DNA from 3 places in the Roseibium sp. ROS1 genome. Region 3 is predicted to be linked to each of the others. Evidence: riboswitches for the same ligand, from Rfam matches in the RefSeq annotation. Region 3 holds a riboswitch; each other region holds the start of a gene.

Region 1 (5,620 bases), on a different contig from region 3:
CGAAGGTGCACAGGGCGCGTTGCTCGACATCGACCACGGCACCTATCCCTTCGTGACGTCGTCCAACACGGTCGCCGGCCAGGCTGCGGCAGGCAGTGGCCTTGGCCCGAATTCGATCAACTATGTGCTCGGTATTACCAAGGCCTATACGACACGCGTCGGTGAGGGCCCGTTCCCGACCGAACTGAAGGACGAGATCGGCGAGTTCCTCGGTACGCGCGGCCATGAGTTCGGTACGGTTACCGGCCGCCGCCGCCGCTGCGGCTGGTTCGACGCTGTGCTGGTGCGCCAGACCGTCTGCACCTCGGGCATCACCGGCATCGCGCTGACCAAGCTGGACGTTCTGGACGGTCTTGATGAAATCAAGATCTGCATCGGTTACGAACTGGACGGCGAACGCATCGATTATCTGCCGGCTTCGCAGGGTGCCCAGGAGCGCGTGAAGCCGATTTACGAAAGCCTGCCGGGCTGGAAGGAATCGACCGAAGGTGCTCGCACCTGGGCCGATCTGCCGGCGCAGGCGATCAAATATGTGCGTCACGTCGAAGAACTGATCGGTGCTCCTGTCGCTCTTCTGTCGACAAGTCCGGAACGGGACGACACAATTCTTGTGCAGAATCCCTTCCAGGATTGAGATCTGTGACGTTAGAAGCACATTATTAAGGACTGCGGTTGCGTGCTGCGAATCACCGCACGCAACCACCTTTCGTTTTCGGCGTTCCATGTGTGTGCCGAACAAACAATCTGTGTTAGGAAAAGGGTACTGCGAGGTTCTCTGTCGCGGCGAAGTTATTGAAGAAATAGCACCGGTTTTCGAAAAACTTGCTATAAGCCTGAGAATGAAACGAAATCTCGGGCCCGCAGAACAGATCCTTGCAGTCGGCCGGTAGGCAGGAAGATGGCTGATTACTATTCAATTCTGAAGAAAACGATCGCGTCTTTACCTGAAAACAATGGTGCTGCACGCAGAAGCGTTTACAGCCGTGCGCGCAATGCCATTGTCAATCAGCTGAAAGCCTATGAGCCGCCACTGGCGCCGTCCGAGATCACGGCCGAGCAGCTGCGTCTGGAAGAAGCCATCCGCAAGGTGGAAGCCGAAGCCGCCCGCGAAAGCCTCGGTCTCAGCCCCACTGTTCCGAAGGTCGAAACGCCGACCCCGGCACCGCAGGTTTCCGCGCCGCCCGTGACACCGCCTCCGGCTGAGCCGGTGGCGGAGACTGCGCCGGAAGCGCCTGCACCGCAAGAACCTGAAACAACTGCAGCGCCGGTGTTGGATACCCCGGCTCCGTCGCCCTTGAAGGAAACCCTGACACAGGCCGAAGCGCTTGGCACAGCGGCCAGCCAGGCTGTTCACCACGCCAAGGAAGCTGCCGACCCGGGCGCTGCGCCTGTGCGCCAGGAGCCCTCTTTCGGTGGACCGGTGCAGCCGGAACAGGCTGATGATGGCCTGTTCGAGCCTGCAGATAACACCGATGCGGCCGATCCCGCCGATCAGGCTTATCCTGGCGACGAGACAGCCAAGCCGAAAGACAAGTCGGCCTCCAAGAAAAGCCGCTCCAAGCGCACCAAGCCGAGTGCTTCGGATGCGCTGCGTGGTGATTCATCCGGTAGCCGCACCGTTCCGATCGCGATTGCTGCGGGTGTCCTGCTGCTGGTGCTCCTGGGCGCCGGAGCCTATTTCCTGATGCCTGCGGGCGATGAGACAGCCGATAGCGGCAACGTGCCGGTCGCGTCTTCTTCGCAAACGCCTGTCGATACGCAGCCGGACACCACACCGGAGCCTTCGACCGCTGCCCCTGCCGGAGAAGGTGAAGAGCCTTCGAAAAACACCGACCGCCTGTTGAACGAAGGCGAGACGGATGTGGTTGCCCCGGATGCACGTACGGTAACCACGACGACGATTACCGGACAGTCTGATTCGCCTGCGCCGGCCGATACACCGCAGGTCGATACACCAGCTTCCGCTGCGCCCGAACCTTCCCAGCCGTCCATCGTGACGAGCGGAGAAAACGATCAGTCTTCTGCGACCACCGAAAGCCCGATTGCGGTGCCGGAAGACAATCTCTCGGCCATTTCGCCAGACGAAACTTCACCGGCTCCGTCCGCTACGGATGCGGATTCCTCGGTGCAGCGCTCCATCCTTTACGAAGAAGGGGAAGAGTCCGGCGGTGCCGGAACGGCTGCGCAAGGCGCTGTCGTTTGGGGTGTCGATGAAGAAACGAATCTGGACGGCAAGGCTCTCGCGGTTCTGAGCGCCTCCATTGAAATCCCCGAGCGGGATGTGAAGGTCGACATTCGCATCAAGCCGAATGACGATACTTCCTTGCCCGCCAGCCATCTGGTCGAGATCAAGTACGAGTTCCCGGAAAACTTCGCTCCGGGTGACGTCGTCAACGTGCCCGGCCTGGTCATGAAGCCTACGGAAGAAGCTCGTGGCGATGCGCTGATCGGCGCTTCCGTGAAAGTGTCTCCGGGCTTTTTCTGGATTGCCCTTTCCAGCTTGCCGAACGAGCAGCAACGCAATCTCGCCCTGCTGCGTGAACGCGGCTGGATTGACATTCCGATGCTTTACGAAAACGGCAAGCGCGGCATCCTGACCCTGGAAAAGGGAACCGCCGGTGCAGATGCCGTTGAAAAGGCGATCACATCCTGGCAAGCCGGCTAAGCGCCAGCCTGCCTCCTTTCAAAATCTGAAGAAGCCGCCTCACGGCGGCTTGCCTTTTTCCGTCACACAAGGCATGGTCCGCCTTGGTCCGAGGGGTGTTCCGGTTACCGGAGCTGAGATGGCGTAATGCCGAACCCTTAGAACCTGATCCGGGTCATGCCGGCGAAGGGACGGAATCCTTAGCCTATTCCCGGATCTCCATTGTCATTTTCGGCTTGTCCGAAGACGGGAGATCCTATGCGTACTTGTCTGCGACCACGGCGGTCGCCGCACATCCGAATGCCGGTATCGGCTTTCATGCGTTCCTGTTGGCCAATGGCGGCGGGGGCTGCGGGATGATGGCGTTTGTGAAAGCTGTTGCCAGGACCATACTCGGCCTGCTGCTGACCGTCGCAATCTGGGCGGCAATCGTCCATGTGTTCGACACCCAGCATTATATCCTGCCGGGTCCGGACCGCGTCTTTACAGCCTTTGTCAAACACGCAGGCTTCCTTCTGCATCATGCCGGCATCACCGCCTATGAGACGGTGCTCGGGTTTGTGCTGGGGGCAGCCGCCGGGGCATTGCTTTCTGTTCTTTTGTGGCTGTTTCCGATTGCTGCAAGGTTCGCCATGCCGCCCATTCTGGTGACGCAGGCCCTGCCTGTTTTCGCAATCGCGCCGATCCTGGTGCTCTGGCTTGGTTTCGGGCTGGCATCCAAGATCGTCGTTATCATCCTGGTCATCTTCTTCACGGTCACATCGACGTTTTTCGATGGCCTGCAGCGGCTTGACCCGGGTTTGTACGATCTCGCCCGGCTCTATCGTCTGTCTCGCCTGAAGGAACTCTGGTTCTTTCGCCTGCCGTCAGGCTTGCCGGCGTTTGCCTCCGGCCTGCGGGTGGCCGCGGTGTTCGCTCCCATGGGGGCGATCATCGGCGAATGGGCCGGGGCAAAAGGAGGCCTTGCCTTCATCATGCTTCAAAGCAGCAACCGGATGCAGGCGGACATGATGTTCGCCGCCCTGATCCTGCTCGCGGCGATGGTGCTGATCATGCGCTTTGCCGTGAACCATCTCACCCGACTTCTTGTTCCCTGGCAGCCGCTCACCTAGCTGCCGCTCTACGGAGGACCTCATGAAAAAACAAATCCTGTCACTAGCATTGGCGGCCGGGCTGCTGGCATCGGGGCCGGTACAGGCCAGTGAGAAACTGACCTTGCTGCTCGACTGGTTCATCAATCCGGATCACGCGCCGCTGGTAACTGCGCAGACCAAGGGTTTCTTCGAGGCAGAAGGCCTCGAGGTTGAGATCATCGAACCTGCGGACCCGGCGATGCCGCCGAAACTGGTTGCTGCCGGGCAGGGCGATATCGCGGTGTCCTATCAGCCGACGCTTCATGCGCAAATCGAGGAAGAACTGCCGCTGAAATGGATCGGTACGCTGGTGGAAACGCCCCTCAATTCTCTCATCGTGCTCAAGGACGGCCCGATACAGGAACTGAAGGATCTCAAGGGGAAGAGTGTCGGTTTTTCCGTGTCAGGCTTCGAGGACGCGATGTTGGGCCAGATGCTGCGTTCGGCCGGTTTGACCATGGATGATGTCGAGCTGGTGAACGTGAATTTCGCGTTGTCAGGCTCTCTGCTTGCCGGTCAGGTGGATGCGGTGATCGGCGCATATCGCAATTTCGAGCTCACCCAGCTCGAAATCGAAGGCAAACCCGGCAAGGCTTTCTTCCCCGAAGAAAACGGTGTGCCGATCTTTGATGAGCTGATCTATGTCGTCAACAAGGACAAGACGGACGATCCACGCTTCGCCAAGTTCCTGGCAGCCGTGGAAGCGGCCACGATCTATCTGAGCAATCACCCGGAAGAAGCCTGGAATGCCTTCATAGAAGCGTATCCGAACCTCAATGACGAGCTGAACAGGCGTGCATGGTTCGATACGTTGCCGCGGTTCGCCAAGCGTCCGGCTGCACTTGATGAAGGCCGCTACCAGCGCTTTGCGGAATTCATGGCCGAAGCCGGTCTGATCAGCAAGGTCGTGCCGGTGGAGAGCTACACGGCCGAAATCCGCTGAGGGGTTGAAGGAACGTTGCCAAGGACAAGACGGCGCTGGAGCCAGTCTCCAGCGCTTCTGACCACCGGCAAAGAAGCTCCCTCTCTCCGTCGTCACTCCGGCCAAGCGTAGTGCGAGCCGGGGCCGGGGAGGCGGAAGTCTCTGTGAGTGTCTGTGGTTTTCAGGCGATGGCTTCCGGGCTCTCCGATCCCGGATCTTCGCTGTGCTGCGTCCGGGATGACACCGGGAAGGACTTTCAAGCAAAAGAAAAGCGCTGGAGCCTGAGCTCCAGCGCTTTTATTGTTTTTTCCAGGTTCGGCTATCTCAGGCCGTGGGCTGGTCCATGGTGCGGGCGCTGTTGCGCACAGCTTTCTGAACCTTTTCGAAGGCGCGAACCTCGATCTGGCGGACGCGCTCACGGCTGACGCCGAATTCGCCCGAAAGGTCTTCCAGCGTCATCGGGTCTTCGGCCAGGCGGCGTGCTTCAAAGATGCGCCGTTCGCGCTCGTTGAGCACGTCCATTGCGTCGTTCAGCATCTTGCGACGCATGTCCAGCTCTTCCTGATTGGCAAGCAGGGTTTCCTGACTGTCGCTTTCATCGACAAGCCAGTCCTGCCATTCACCGGCATCAGCTTCCGCGCGCACGGGCGCATTCAGGCTGGCATCGCCGCCCAGACGGCGGTTCATGGACACCACTTCCTCCTCGGACACCCCGAGTTTGGTGGCAATCTCAGAGACCTGATGCGGCTTCAGATCGCCTTCGTCCAGCGCCTGGATCTTGCCCTTGAGGCGACGCAGGTTAAAGAACAGGCGTTTCTGGTTGGCCGTGGTCCCCATTTTCACGAGGGACCATGAGCGCAGGATATATTCCTGGATAGCCGCCTTGATCCACCACATGGCATAGGTCGCGAGCCGGAATCC
Region 2 (5,620 bases), on a different contig from region 3:
TGTGTTCAGCGAAACGCCTTTGCCTGCAGTGGTGCTGGGGGCGCTGATCGTGATTGCCGCCGGTATTTTCGTCATCTACCGCGAGCACAAGCTCGGGCTGGACCGGACAAAGGCACGCCGGGCGTCATCGCCTTCGCGTTCGTAGGGGGAGAGACAAGAGGGCGCGTCCCGCTGTCTTCCCCCCGTCATTCCGGACAAGCACAGCAATGCTGTGCGCCGATCCGGAAACCAGACTTATTTCACGCTTTAGGCGCGGCATTACACAAAGAGAGAAGAGTTCGCTTTGCTCACGCTGATGCGCTGGATCCCGGATCGGCGCGCAGCTTTACTGCGCCGATCCGGAATGACGGCGAATGCGGGTGGTTTCCGGAAACGGCCTTACTGCGACTTGTATTCGAACCGCTCAACAGCGCTCTTTGTGCCGTCCTTGAAGATCAGCTGTACGCTGATCGACTGGGCCGACCCCAGGGGCAGCTCCAGATAGGGCTTGTCCTTCAGAACGACATTCTGGTTGTCCGGGTCACAGGCTTCCAGTTGCCATTCCTGCTCAATCGGGTCGTCGTTCAGTCCGTAGAAGACATAGTCGATGCCGCACTTCCAGGATTCCAGGTGGGTGAAATAGATCAGCTCCTGGCCCTGCCAGTCGCGGAATGACACCCAGTTGGCCTTGGTCAGGTCCAGGATCTGCTTGATCTGCTCCGGTGGCATGCCTTGCGCGGACGCGGTCGAGCCGATCGGAGCAAGAGCGAGGGGCAGGCAAAGGGCGGCGATTTTAATGAGTTTCATGGAAATTTCCGGGTCTGAGTTTAGAAGGCCTTGAAGGTAATGATGGTTTTGGTGTCCTGAATGCCGTCGATCGGGTGGACCTTCTCGTTCACGAAGTGGCCAATGTCCGAACCGTCATCGACATAGAATTTCACCAGAAGATCGTAGTCGCCGGAGGTGGAGTAGACTTCGGACGCAATTTCCGCATCGGCGATCGCATTGGCGACCTGGTAGGTCTTGCCCAACTGGCATTTGATCATCACGAAAAACGGTACCATGAGGCGCTCCGGGCAGTTGGTGTTTGAAGGGGGTGAACGTGTCACCTGAACCATCAGCCGGGCTGTTCGGTCAGCCAAACATGCCGGGCAACAGATTCACGAAAGCAGACTAGGACATCGCCTATCTACTCCCGCCAGTCAATTGCCGAGTAGCCGCTCTGCACAAGCCGGGTCTTGCAATCGCACGGCCGGCTTGTTAGCAGTGCAATCATCTCATGGGGGTGCCCGGCCATCCTGGACCGGGCTGAGAGGCGGCCTGCCAACTCCTTGAACCTGATCCGGCTGATACCGGCGGAGGGATTTGAGATCATGATGCACACACCACTCCCTTCAACACGTCCTTTCCGGAATACCGGCAACGGGCTTTCTGTCGCAGGAGAGCCGTCATGAGCCTTTCCGTCGCTGCTTCCACGCAGGCCCTGAGCGCCGAACAGGTCTTCACCCTTCTGGAAAGGGTGCGGCAGAAAACGCCGCGCGTTCACGCCATCACAAACGCGGTCGCCCAGAGTTTCACCGCCAATGTGCTGCTTGCGGTCGGTGCCGTTCCTTCCATGACCATCGCGCGGGAGGAGGTTGCGGCTTTTGCCGGCGGGGCTGATGCGCTGCTGGTGAACCTCGGCACCCTTGACGAGGAACGTCGTGCGGCCATTCCGCTAGCGATCGAAGCTGCCAGGACGGCCGGACGTCCGGTTTGTGTCGATCCGGTTTTCGTGAACCGGTCTCCCGTGCGCTGCGCCTATGCACGCGAATTGCTGGGCCTGAAGCCGGATCTGGTGCGGCTCAATCCGGAAGAACTCAACGCTCTCCTGCCGGAGCGGGCGGATGCCGATGCATTGATCGAGGCCGGAACGATTTTTGCGGTTACCGGCCCGGAAGACAGGGTCGAGAGCCGCGGCGAGGATTTCCTGCTGCGCAACGGCGATCCGCTGATGTCGCGCGTGACGGCCACCGGCTGTGCCGGCGGTGCGGTTCTGGCAGCGTTCCTGAGCATCGAAAAGGACAGGGCGCTTGCAGCTGCTTGCGGACTGTCCGTCTTCAACATTGCCGGCGAAATCGCTGCCGGCCGGTCAGGCGGGCCTGGCAGTCTGGTGCCGGAGTTGCTCGACGCACTCTATTGCCTGACTGACCGCGACATTGAAGCCCGTCTCAAGACCGGCTGACGCAGGCTTTTCGGCATCTACTCCCAGGAGGTTCCCATGACCGCAATTGCGGTAACCATTGCAGGATCGGATTCCGGCGGCGGAGCCGGCATTCAGGCTGATCTCAAGACCTTTTCCGCAAACGGCGTCTTTGGTGCCAGTGTTATTGCAGCCCTGACGGCGCAGAACACGCTTGGCGTCAGCGCCATTCATGATGTGCCGCCGGAGTTCGTGCGGGCCCAGATGACAGCCGTCTTCTCGGACCTTGCCGTCAAGGCGACAAAGATCGGCATGTTGTCGCGTGTCGATACGATCGAGGTGGTAGCTGAAGGGCTTCGGGCACATGAGACAGGCCCGGTTGTGCTTGACCCGGTGATGGTGGCTGCCTCCGGTGACCCGTTGCTTGCCGACAGTGCGGTCGATACGCTGATTGCCTTGCTGCTGCCGCTGGCCGATATTGTTACCCCGAACCTGCATGAAGCTGCCCGCATGTTGCAGGGCGACGTCGCCGCGGACGAAACGCAAATGCAGGCGCAGGCAGAACGTCTGCTCGGTCTTGGAGCCAATGCGGTTCTGCTCAAGGGCGGGCACGGGTCTGGCGCGAATAGCGCCGATCTGCTTCTGGATCGCAACGGCAATGCGGTCTGGCTCAGGTCAGAGCGGATCAAGACCGACAACACGCATGGCACCGGTTGCACCCTGTCGTCCGCGATTGCCTCGGGTCTTGCCAAGGGGCAGGACATGGAAGCGGCCGTCAGGTCCGCCAAGTCCTATATTCAGGCCGCCATCGCCGCTGCCGACACGCTTCACATCGGCAGTGGTCACGGGCCAGTCCATCATTTCCACGCGTTCTGGAGCAAGTGAGATGACCGATCAGCCAAACACCGAACCCGGACGGATCAGCCGTCGCGGACTTCTGGGGGCTTCCGCCGCCGCCGGTGCAAGCGCGTTGGCCGCCCCGGCGGTGGCGCAGGAGCAGGCGACGCTGGAATGGAAGATGGTCACGTCCTGGCCAAAGAACCTGCCGGGGCCCGGGGTCACGGCGCAGCGCATTGCCGACAGGATCGAGCTGATGTCCGGCGGTCGCCTGCGCGTTCGGCTTTATGCTGCAGGGGAACTGGTGCCGGCTCTGGGCGTGTTCGAGGCCGTCTCGGCGGGGACGGCGCAGATGGCGCACACGGCCTCGTTTTTCTGGCAGGGCAAGATCCCGGCTTCGGTCTATTTCACCGCCATCCCTTTCGGTTTGCTGCCGCATGAGCATATCACCTGGATTGAGCAGGGGGGCGGCCAGGCGCTTTGGGACGAACTTTATGCCCCGTTCGGACTAAGGCCCGTAATGGCCGGCAACACCGGCGTCCAGATGGGGGGCTGGTTCAAGCGCGAAATCAACACTCTTGACGATCTCAAGGGACTGAAGATCCGTATGCCGGGCCTTGGCGGCGAAGTGATGCATCGGCTTGGAGCGACGCCAGTCAGCCTGCCGCCTGCAGAGTTGTTCCAGGCGTTGGACAGCGGTGTGCTGGATGCGACGGAATTCCTAGGTCCCTGGTCGGACAGGGCAATGGGGTTCCAGAAAGCAGCCAAGTCCTACTACACGCCGGGGTTCCATGAACCCAACGGCACCGGTGAAGCGCTGTTCAACAAGGTGGCGCTGGAAGGTCTGCCGGAAGACCTTGGCGCCATCGTTCTGGAGGCCTGCAAGGCAGAAAACGGCCGCTCGCTTGCAGAAAGTGATTGGGAGAATGCAGGCGCACTGAAGCTCCTGCAGGAAGAGGACGGCGTTACCGTCCGTCCTTATCCGGACGACGTTCTGGACGCTTTGCGGGAAACTTCGGCAGTCGTGCTGTCCGAGTTCGCGAGCAAGGATGCGCTTAGCCAGAGGATCTACGACAGTCATATGGCTGCGCGGGCACGCCTTGCCCCCTGGAGTGACGTTGCCATGCGCCGCTTCCTCGAAGCTCGCGACAGCTAGGCTTGCCGCTTGAGGCTGCAAACAAGGAATGAAGTGCGGTCTTAGACCATCTCTTTCTGCGAGCCGGTGCAACCCACCGGTTCGCAGCTTGCAACCTGCCTTGCCGGAAAAGCTGTAATTGGCCGGACAGTGGCGCGTCGCCTGCTGACAAACTTCCTGACAAAAATTCAATTTCGAAAGGAAAGGCTACCGCGCAACGGTGTGCCGACGTGATTTCCGTTAGGAAAGGTGATTGGCGTTTTTACCAAGGAATATCAAGGAACTTGTCCTACAAAAGATCCACATTCCGTCACGAAACCTGTGGCAAAGCCGCAACGATTCACCGTTAAATTACGTTATCGGAAACTGACATTTCGAGTGCCTGTTTTTTAGGCAAATGTCTGAAAGTGTGTCGGTGCGATGACGAAGAGACTCTGAACCTGTCGTTTTTGAAGTGTTTTGAATGTCTACGCAGCAATACCTACCAGAAAAGCCGCGCATTTCGCATTGCAGCATGAAAAAACGACCGCATAACTGACGTAAATATTCAGTTGAAACGGACGGCATTCTCCTAAAACCCTGTCTCAGGTTGTCATCACACATCCGGTGGCTAGGGGATGGGAGGAAACTCAATGCCGTGGGTAAACAAGAAATCAGTTCTACTTGCTTCTACAGCTGTAGCTCTATCAATGGTTGCAAGTTCTGCGTTCGCTGGTGGTTTCGCACTTAGAGAGCAGAGCTCGTACTTTCAGGGTATGTCTTTTGCCGGGTATGGTACGTCCGGCGGTTCGATCTCTTCGATGTACTGGAACCCGGCGTCGCTTATCGGCGCTCAGCAGGGTCTCACCATCGAAGCGCATAATACGGGGCTTTTTCCAAGTTCGGATATCAACGGCACGCTGTCCGGCGGGTTCCTCGGTACGTCTTCGATCGGCAGTGGCGACATTGCTTCCGACGCGTTCATTCCCGCTTCGTACGCAGCCTACCGGCTGAATGAAAAGCTGATCTTCGGTGTCGGTATCAACGCACCCTTCGGCCTGTCGACAAAACCGGAGCAGAACTGGGCGGCCCAGTTCTATTCCCGTTCGTCTTCCGTGTTCTCGTTGAACGTCAACCCGACGGTTGCGCTTCAGATCAACGACATGTTCGCGATCGCGATCGGTGTTCAGGCGCAATACCTGGACGTGTCGCTGAAATCCGCCGACGCCACTTCCGGAGCGGGCTTCCCTCGTTCGAACCAGATCACTGGTGATGACATCGGTTTCGGTGTGACGGCTGGTCTGACGGTGCGACCGTTCGAGGGGACTGAAATCGGACTTGGATATCGCTCCGGTGTCGGTCACGATCTCGACGGCGACCTGTTCGCCGGTGGTGTCACAACGGCGATCGGCCTGGGTGTCGTTACGCCGGACATGATCAACCTTTCCGCAAAACAGAAGGTGACCGACAAGATCCGCGTTCTTGGAACGGTGGAATGGACCAACTGG
Region 3 (5,620 bases):
ACATGAACTGGGACGACATCCGCATCTTTCTCGCGATCGCTCGAACAGGACAAATCCTGGCGGCAGCACGCCGCCTGGGCCTCAACCACGCCACGGTGGCGCGCAGGCTCACGAGCCTTGAAGACAGCATCGGCACACGCCTCTTCGACAGATCAACATCCGGCTGCCTTCTGACGGAAGCCGGCAGCCGCTTCTTTGACCGGGCAGAACGGATCGAAGCCGAGGCGGTGGCAGCGGAAGCCGACCTGACAAACAATACGCCGGAAATTTCCGGAACCGTTCGCATCGGTGCGCCCGATGGTTTCGGTGTCGCGTATCTTGCGCCCCGGCTTGGCAAGCTCACGGAAAAACATCCCGGACTGACTGTGCAGCTCGTTCCCGTACCCCGCTCCTTCTCGCTCTCCCGCCGTGAAGCTGATATCGCCGTGACAATAGACAGGCCGGAAACAGGCAGGCTGGTTGCCGGCAAGCTCGTCGACTATTCGCTCGGCCTTTATGCGTCAAAAACCTATCTGAAAAGCCGGGGAACACCTGCCTCCGCAAGCAATCTGATCGACCACGATCTTATTGGCTACGTGGAAGACCTGCTCTACTCGCCATCGCTGAACTATGGCACAGAGATCCTGAAAGACTGGACCGCGCGATTTGAAATCGCCTCCGCACTCGGCCAGACCGAAGCAGTCAGGTCCGGCGCCGGTATCGGCATCCTTCACGATTTTATCGCGCGCGATGATACCGATCTGATCGCCGTTCTCCCGGAGATAAAGCTTCACCGGGCCTACTGGATGGTGACACATGAAAGTTCGCGCCCTCTCCGCCATGTCGCCGCGGCACAGGATTTTCTGCGCGATCAAGTCGCGCGCGACAAGGCGATATTCGGTTAGCCAGGCCGAAGGCGAAACGCGCTCCACCTACCGCCAGGGATCTGTCGCCATTATCCATTCCCTGGTGCGCGCTTCCGGATCGGCATTCCGGGTGATGTCGGTGACAACGGCTGCGATATCTGCGCCGTTCTCGAACACACCCGGCAGACGCTCCGGATTGAGACCGCCAATAGCAACAAGCGGCAATTCGCCGATCTGCCGCTTCCACCGTCCGACCTTTTCAACGCCTTGGGGCGCCCATTTCATTTCTTTCAGGATCGTTGGATAGACAGGCCCCAGCGCGACATAATCGGGCTCGACAGAAAGAGCGATTTCCAGTTCCTCACCGTCATGGGTCGAAACGCCGAGTTTCAGACCGGCCTTGCGAATGGCCGCCACATCGGCGTCAGCAAGGTCTTCCTGACCAAGGTGGACAAAGTCGCAGTCCAGCTCAATCGCGAGCTGCCAATAGTCGTTCACGACAAGTTGGCAGCCGTGCTTTTCGCAAGCGCTCTTGGATGCTGCGATTTCCTTGCGCAGGACTTCGTCGCTCGCGTCCTTGATGCGCAGTTGAACCATTTTGACGCCAAGCGGAACCAGCCGCTCGATCCAGTCGGAACTGTCGACGATGAGGTAAAAGGGATCGAGCTTCATTCAAACACCGCCATTCCGAGAACCGGGGTAGAAGGAACCGCCATGTCGCGAGGTTCCAGGGGTTGGGCTTCATAGGCCAGGCGACCGGCCTCAATTGCAACTGCAAAGGCTTTAGCCATTGCGACAGGGTCTCCGGCCTTTGCCACAGCCGTATTCAGCAGCACCGCATCGAAACCGAGTTCCAGAACAGCGGTCGCATGGGACGGTCTGCCAAGACCGGCATCCACAACAAGTGGGATGCCTTTGAAGTGACTGCGATAGGCACGAAGGGCATCCGGATTGACCGGCCCCTTCGCCGAACCGATTGGCGCACACCAGGGCATCAGCACCTGGCACCCCGCCTCAAGCAACCGTTCGCCGACGACAATATCGTCCGTCGCATAGGGAAACACCTTGAAGCCGTCATCGCTCAGGATACGTGCGGCTTCCACGAGGCCAAAGACATCCGGCTGCAGGCTGTCGTGATGACCGATCACTTCCAGCTTGATCCAGTCGGTTCCAAAAAGGTCGCGTGCCATTTTTGCGGTGGTGACGGCTTCCTTCACCGAATGACATCCGGCAGTGTTGGGCAGCACCTTGACGTTCAGTTCCCGGATCAGGTCCCAGAACCGGCCGCCTCCGCCACTTCCTGCCGTTTCGCGCCGAAGGGACACCGTCAGAATTTCAGCCCCAGATACCTTCACCGCGTCCGACAGAATTTGGGGTGATGGGTACTGGGCAGTTCCAAGCAGGAAACGCGACGCAACGCTTTCGCCGTAAACTTCAAACATAGGCGTCATCCTCCCTGCATCGGCGACAGGATCTCGATACGGTCGCCAGCTTGAAGGAAGCAATCGCTTCGTTCTTCAGCACAAACCAGATCGCCGTTGCGTGCCGTTGCAAGAAACTCATGGTCATAGGCAAGTTCGTCCAGAAGCGCAGCCAGCGTCGCGCTGACAACTTCCTGAGGTTCGCCGTTAATGGTTAGCTTCAAGGGACTTCTCCTGAAGGTGTTGCACGATCCTGCCTGCCGCCTCCATGGCAAAATGCGGAGCAAGCAGGAAGCCGTGCCGGTAGAATCCGTTCATTGACAACGTGTTGCCGGTAAACGTGAGACGAGGAAGATTGTTCGGATATGCCGGGCGAAGGCCCACCCCGGTTTCGATGATCTTTGCCTCGGCAAATCCCGGATGCAGGCTGTAGGCGGCATTTAGAAGTTCCATGGTGGACCGAACGCTGACCGCTCCCTGGTCACCGCTTTCGATCATGGTTGCCCCGACCATGAAGACACTGTTGTCACGAGGCACGACATAGACCGGGATGCGCGGGTGCAGAAAACGCACCGGCCGCGAGAGGGAGACATCCGGCGCGTGGAGAATCAGCATTTCACCGCGTACGGGACGCAAATGCGGATCCGGCGAGGCCATGCCGGTACAATCGGCGACAAGATCGGTCGCCGCGGTGAAGTGCTGCGCCTCTAACCTCACCTTTGCACCGCTTTCAGACACCTTTGCCCGCAATGCCGTGAGGGCTCGCCGCGGATCGAGATAGGCTTCCCCGGCAAAATGGAGCCCCTTTGCAAATCGGCCTGCGAGGTCTGGCTCGAGTGCGCCCAGCGCGTCAGCATCGAGCCAGGCAAAGCCGCTGGTTCGAGAAGCAAAGCGACTTAACTCGCCGGTATCGCGCGGCGCGGCAACAACCAGCGTGCCATTGTGCCGGACCTGTCCCGGCAGGACCTTGCTCCACCAGCCAATGGAGGCTTGCCCGAGCCGCAGAACATCTTCCTCGGCACTTTCCCGCTCGCACCATGGCGCCAACATGCCGCCTGCGAGCCAGGAGGCACTGGCGGTGAGATCCTTGTGTTTTTCCAGCAGCTCCACCCGCACACCGCGCGAGACAAGCTCATGTGCCAGTGCCAGACCGGCGACACCCGCCCCTTTGATACCGACCTTCATTCCGCCTCACCTGCCAGGGTGGACGTCAGTCGTTCGACATCACGGAATGTTTGATAGCCCGCTTGCATTCAACGGATCTCCGCAAGGACCGGAAAAGGTCCCGCATTTCGGACATTCGGCTTGGAAAGGTGGCCGGGTTGGAGCATTGCCGTGGCGAACGCAGCTGGCCGAGAACACCTTCCCTTCGCCAGCATGACCTGGATCAGGTTCGTCGGGTCCCTGCACTGCGCAAGTGCGCCAGCAGTATCTCAGCCTCTTCTGGAGGCACCCCGGGTGAGCCCCTGTTGTGCCGCCCGTCAGGCGCACCTGTCAAGAGACAGGATGAGCCTTCATCCTTGTTGCCAGGGTCGCGCCAGAAAGTCGTCGATTTCGGCAAGGGTGCTGAACCGATAGACTTTCAGATGGTCCGGAGGTTCGCGGTAGATGCGCTCCAGTTTGGCTCTGGCGGAGTGTCTCGTTCGCCAGATGAACCTCAGGAATTCAACAGTTTGCCAGTTGAACTGCTCCGGGCAGCCCTCGGCCAGATCCGGACGGCTTTGCCCATTGTATTTCACCGACCGTTTCAGCACTCGAAATATGCGGCGCGTTACCGGGACATCGAGCCAGATGAAAGTGTCGGCACGTTCGATACGTTCCGCATAGGTGCTTGAATGACCACCCTCGAAGATCCACACATCCTTCAGATGGACCTCATGCGTCAGCCGGTCTTTCTCTTCCCGCGTCCGCTCGTTCCAACCGGAGCGGTAGTGGATCTTGTCCATATGAAAGACCGGTAGTCCGGTTTTCCGCCCAAGGGCAACGGCAAGCGTGCTTTTACCCGAGCCCGGGCCGCCAACGATCATCACGCGTTTCATGTCGCACCAAACAAAAGCAAGGAAGGGCCGGTCGTTATACAGATTGTGCAGGGGATGAAAACCCGAAACAGACTGTTCAATGGACACTTCGGCTTCGCTGGCCCTATCTAGTTTGCAAGACAGAATGTTCTTTGATGGAGAGGCAGATGAGCTGGTTGAATTGCCCTGATCCCGTACCGGGAAATGCTGCAAGCTGTGACCCGATTGAAACGATCTTCGTACCGCGGACATCCGACCTCGGCGGATTTTCGGTAAGACGTGCCTTGCCCTCCGCCAGGCGGCGGATGGTTGGCCCGTTCATCTTCTTCGACCAGATGGGCCCGGCAGAGCTTTTGGTCGGCGGCGGTATCGACGTGCGCCCGCATCCTCACATCGGGTTGGCGACAGTTACCTATCTCTTCGAAGGAGAGATGTATCATCGTGACAGCCTTGGAACGGAGATTGCGATTGCCCCCGGTGCTCTGAACTGGATGAGCGCAGGCAAGGGCATCGTGCATTCCGAACGTGAGAGGCCGGAACGCCTGCAGGAAAAACGTCCCCTGTTTGGCCTGCAGAGCTGGGTGGCCCTGCCTAAACACCTGGAAGAGACCGACCCGACCTTCCAGCACCACGGCACCGAAGAACAGCCGGAATTTGCCGACAAGGGCGCTTCAGTCAAACTTATCGCGGGCGAGCTTTATGGCCACAAGGCACCGGTGAAGACAGCGTCCGACATGTTCTATGCCGATATCACGCTGGAACCGGGAGCGAAGATCCCGCTGGATGCCGGGTGGGAAGAGCGCGGCCTTTACACGGTCTCGGGCCAGATCACCATCGCCGGCCAGAATTTCGATCCGGCCCAGCTGCTGGTGTTCAAACCGAGTGATCATCTGGTGATCGAAAACACGTCTCCCGTGCCGGCTCGTTTCGTAGTGCTTGGCGGCGAACCGATGGACGGCCGGCGTTATATCTGGTGGAACTTTGTGTCTTCATCGAAAGAGCGCATCGAGCAGGCCAAGGAAGACTGGCGTCTTGGCCGTTTCGATACGGTACCCGGCGATGCGGAAGAGTTCATTCCCTTGCCTGACCGTCCGGGGCCCTGACACTCCAGCCGCTTTCCAGTGGCGGTGCTTTTTCAAACCTGTCGGCGGGCCGGATAAGGTCCGGCTCGCCAAAGTCCAGAATGATGTTGAGCCGTTGGCTTGCCAGCGGGTCCCCCGTCAGATTTGGATCTTCCGGCGAAACCGACAGCCGCACGCCCCGGTGTGTCGTCTCCAGTTGCCTGAACCCGGAAACCGCCTCGCGAAACACTTCCGGAACCGTCCAGCCATACCGA

Evidence for each region. Region 3 has a riboswitch for thiamine pyrophosphate ahead of thiO (glycine oxidase ThiO). Riboswitches for the same ligand answer to the same signal wherever they lie in the genome.
Region 1: it holds a riboswitch for thiamine pyrophosphate, as region 3 does, so the genes downstream of both, ACYQ6M_RS01010 (ABC transporter permease) here and thiO (glycine oxidase ThiO) in region 3, are expected to answer to the same signal.
Region 2: it holds a riboswitch for thiamine pyrophosphate, as region 3 does, so the genes downstream of both, thiM (hydroxyethylthiazole kinase) here and thiO (glycine oxidase ThiO) in region 3, are expected to answer to the same signal.

Annotation. Positions count from the first base shown of each region.
Region 1 covers NZ_BAAGIG010000001.1:221,968-227,587, forward strand. The annotation lists gene ACYQ6M_RS01000 (adenylosuccinate synthase) at 1-634, shown strand, start outside; gene ACYQ6M_RS01005 (hypothetical protein) at 899-2,665, shown strand; TPP riboswitch at 2,747-2,853, shown strand; gene ACYQ6M_RS01010 (ABC transporter permease) at 2,911-3,756, shown strand; gene ACYQ6M_RS01015 (ABC transporter substrate-binding protein) at 3,779-4,720, shown strand; gene rpoH (RNA polymerase sigma factor RpoH) at 5,024-5,620, opposite strand, start outside.
Region 2 covers NZ_BAAGIG010000001.1:1,240,211-1,245,830, forward strand. The annotation lists gene ACYQ6M_RS05595 (DMT family transporter) at 1-145, shown strand, start outside; gene ACYQ6M_RS05600 (hypothetical protein) at 379-786, opposite strand; gene ACYQ6M_RS05605 (Lrp/AsnC ligand binding domain-containing protein) at 807-1,043, opposite strand; TPP riboswitch at 1,251-1,361, shown strand; gene thiM (hydroxyethylthiazole kinase) at 1,430-2,203, shown strand; gene thiD (bifunctional hydroxymethylpyrimidine kinase/phosphomethylpyrimidine kinase) at 2,240-3,046, shown strand; gene ACYQ6M_RS05620 (TRAP transporter substrate-binding protein) at 3,048-4,154, shown strand; gene ACYQ6M_RS05625 (OmpP1/FadL family transporter) at 4,823-5,620, shown strand, end outside.
Region 3 covers NZ_BAAGIG010000002.1:826,679-832,298, reverse strand. The annotation lists gene ACYQ6M_RS12025 (LysR family transcriptional regulator) at 3-884, shown strand; gene ACYQ6M_RS12020 (thiamine phosphate synthase) at 912-1,517, opposite strand; gene ACYQ6M_RS12015 (thiazole synthase) at 1,514-2,287, opposite strand; gene thiS (sulfur carrier protein ThiS) at 2,293-2,490, opposite strand; gene thiO (glycine oxidase ThiO) at 2,474-3,451, opposite strand; TPP riboswitch at 3,613-3,733, opposite strand; gene ACYQ6M_RS12000 (P-loop NTPase family protein) at 3,781-4,305, opposite strand; gene ACYQ6M_RS11995 (pirin family protein) at 4,452-5,387, shown strand; gene ACYQ6M_RS11990 (DUF6030 family protein) at 5,356-5,620, opposite strand, start outside.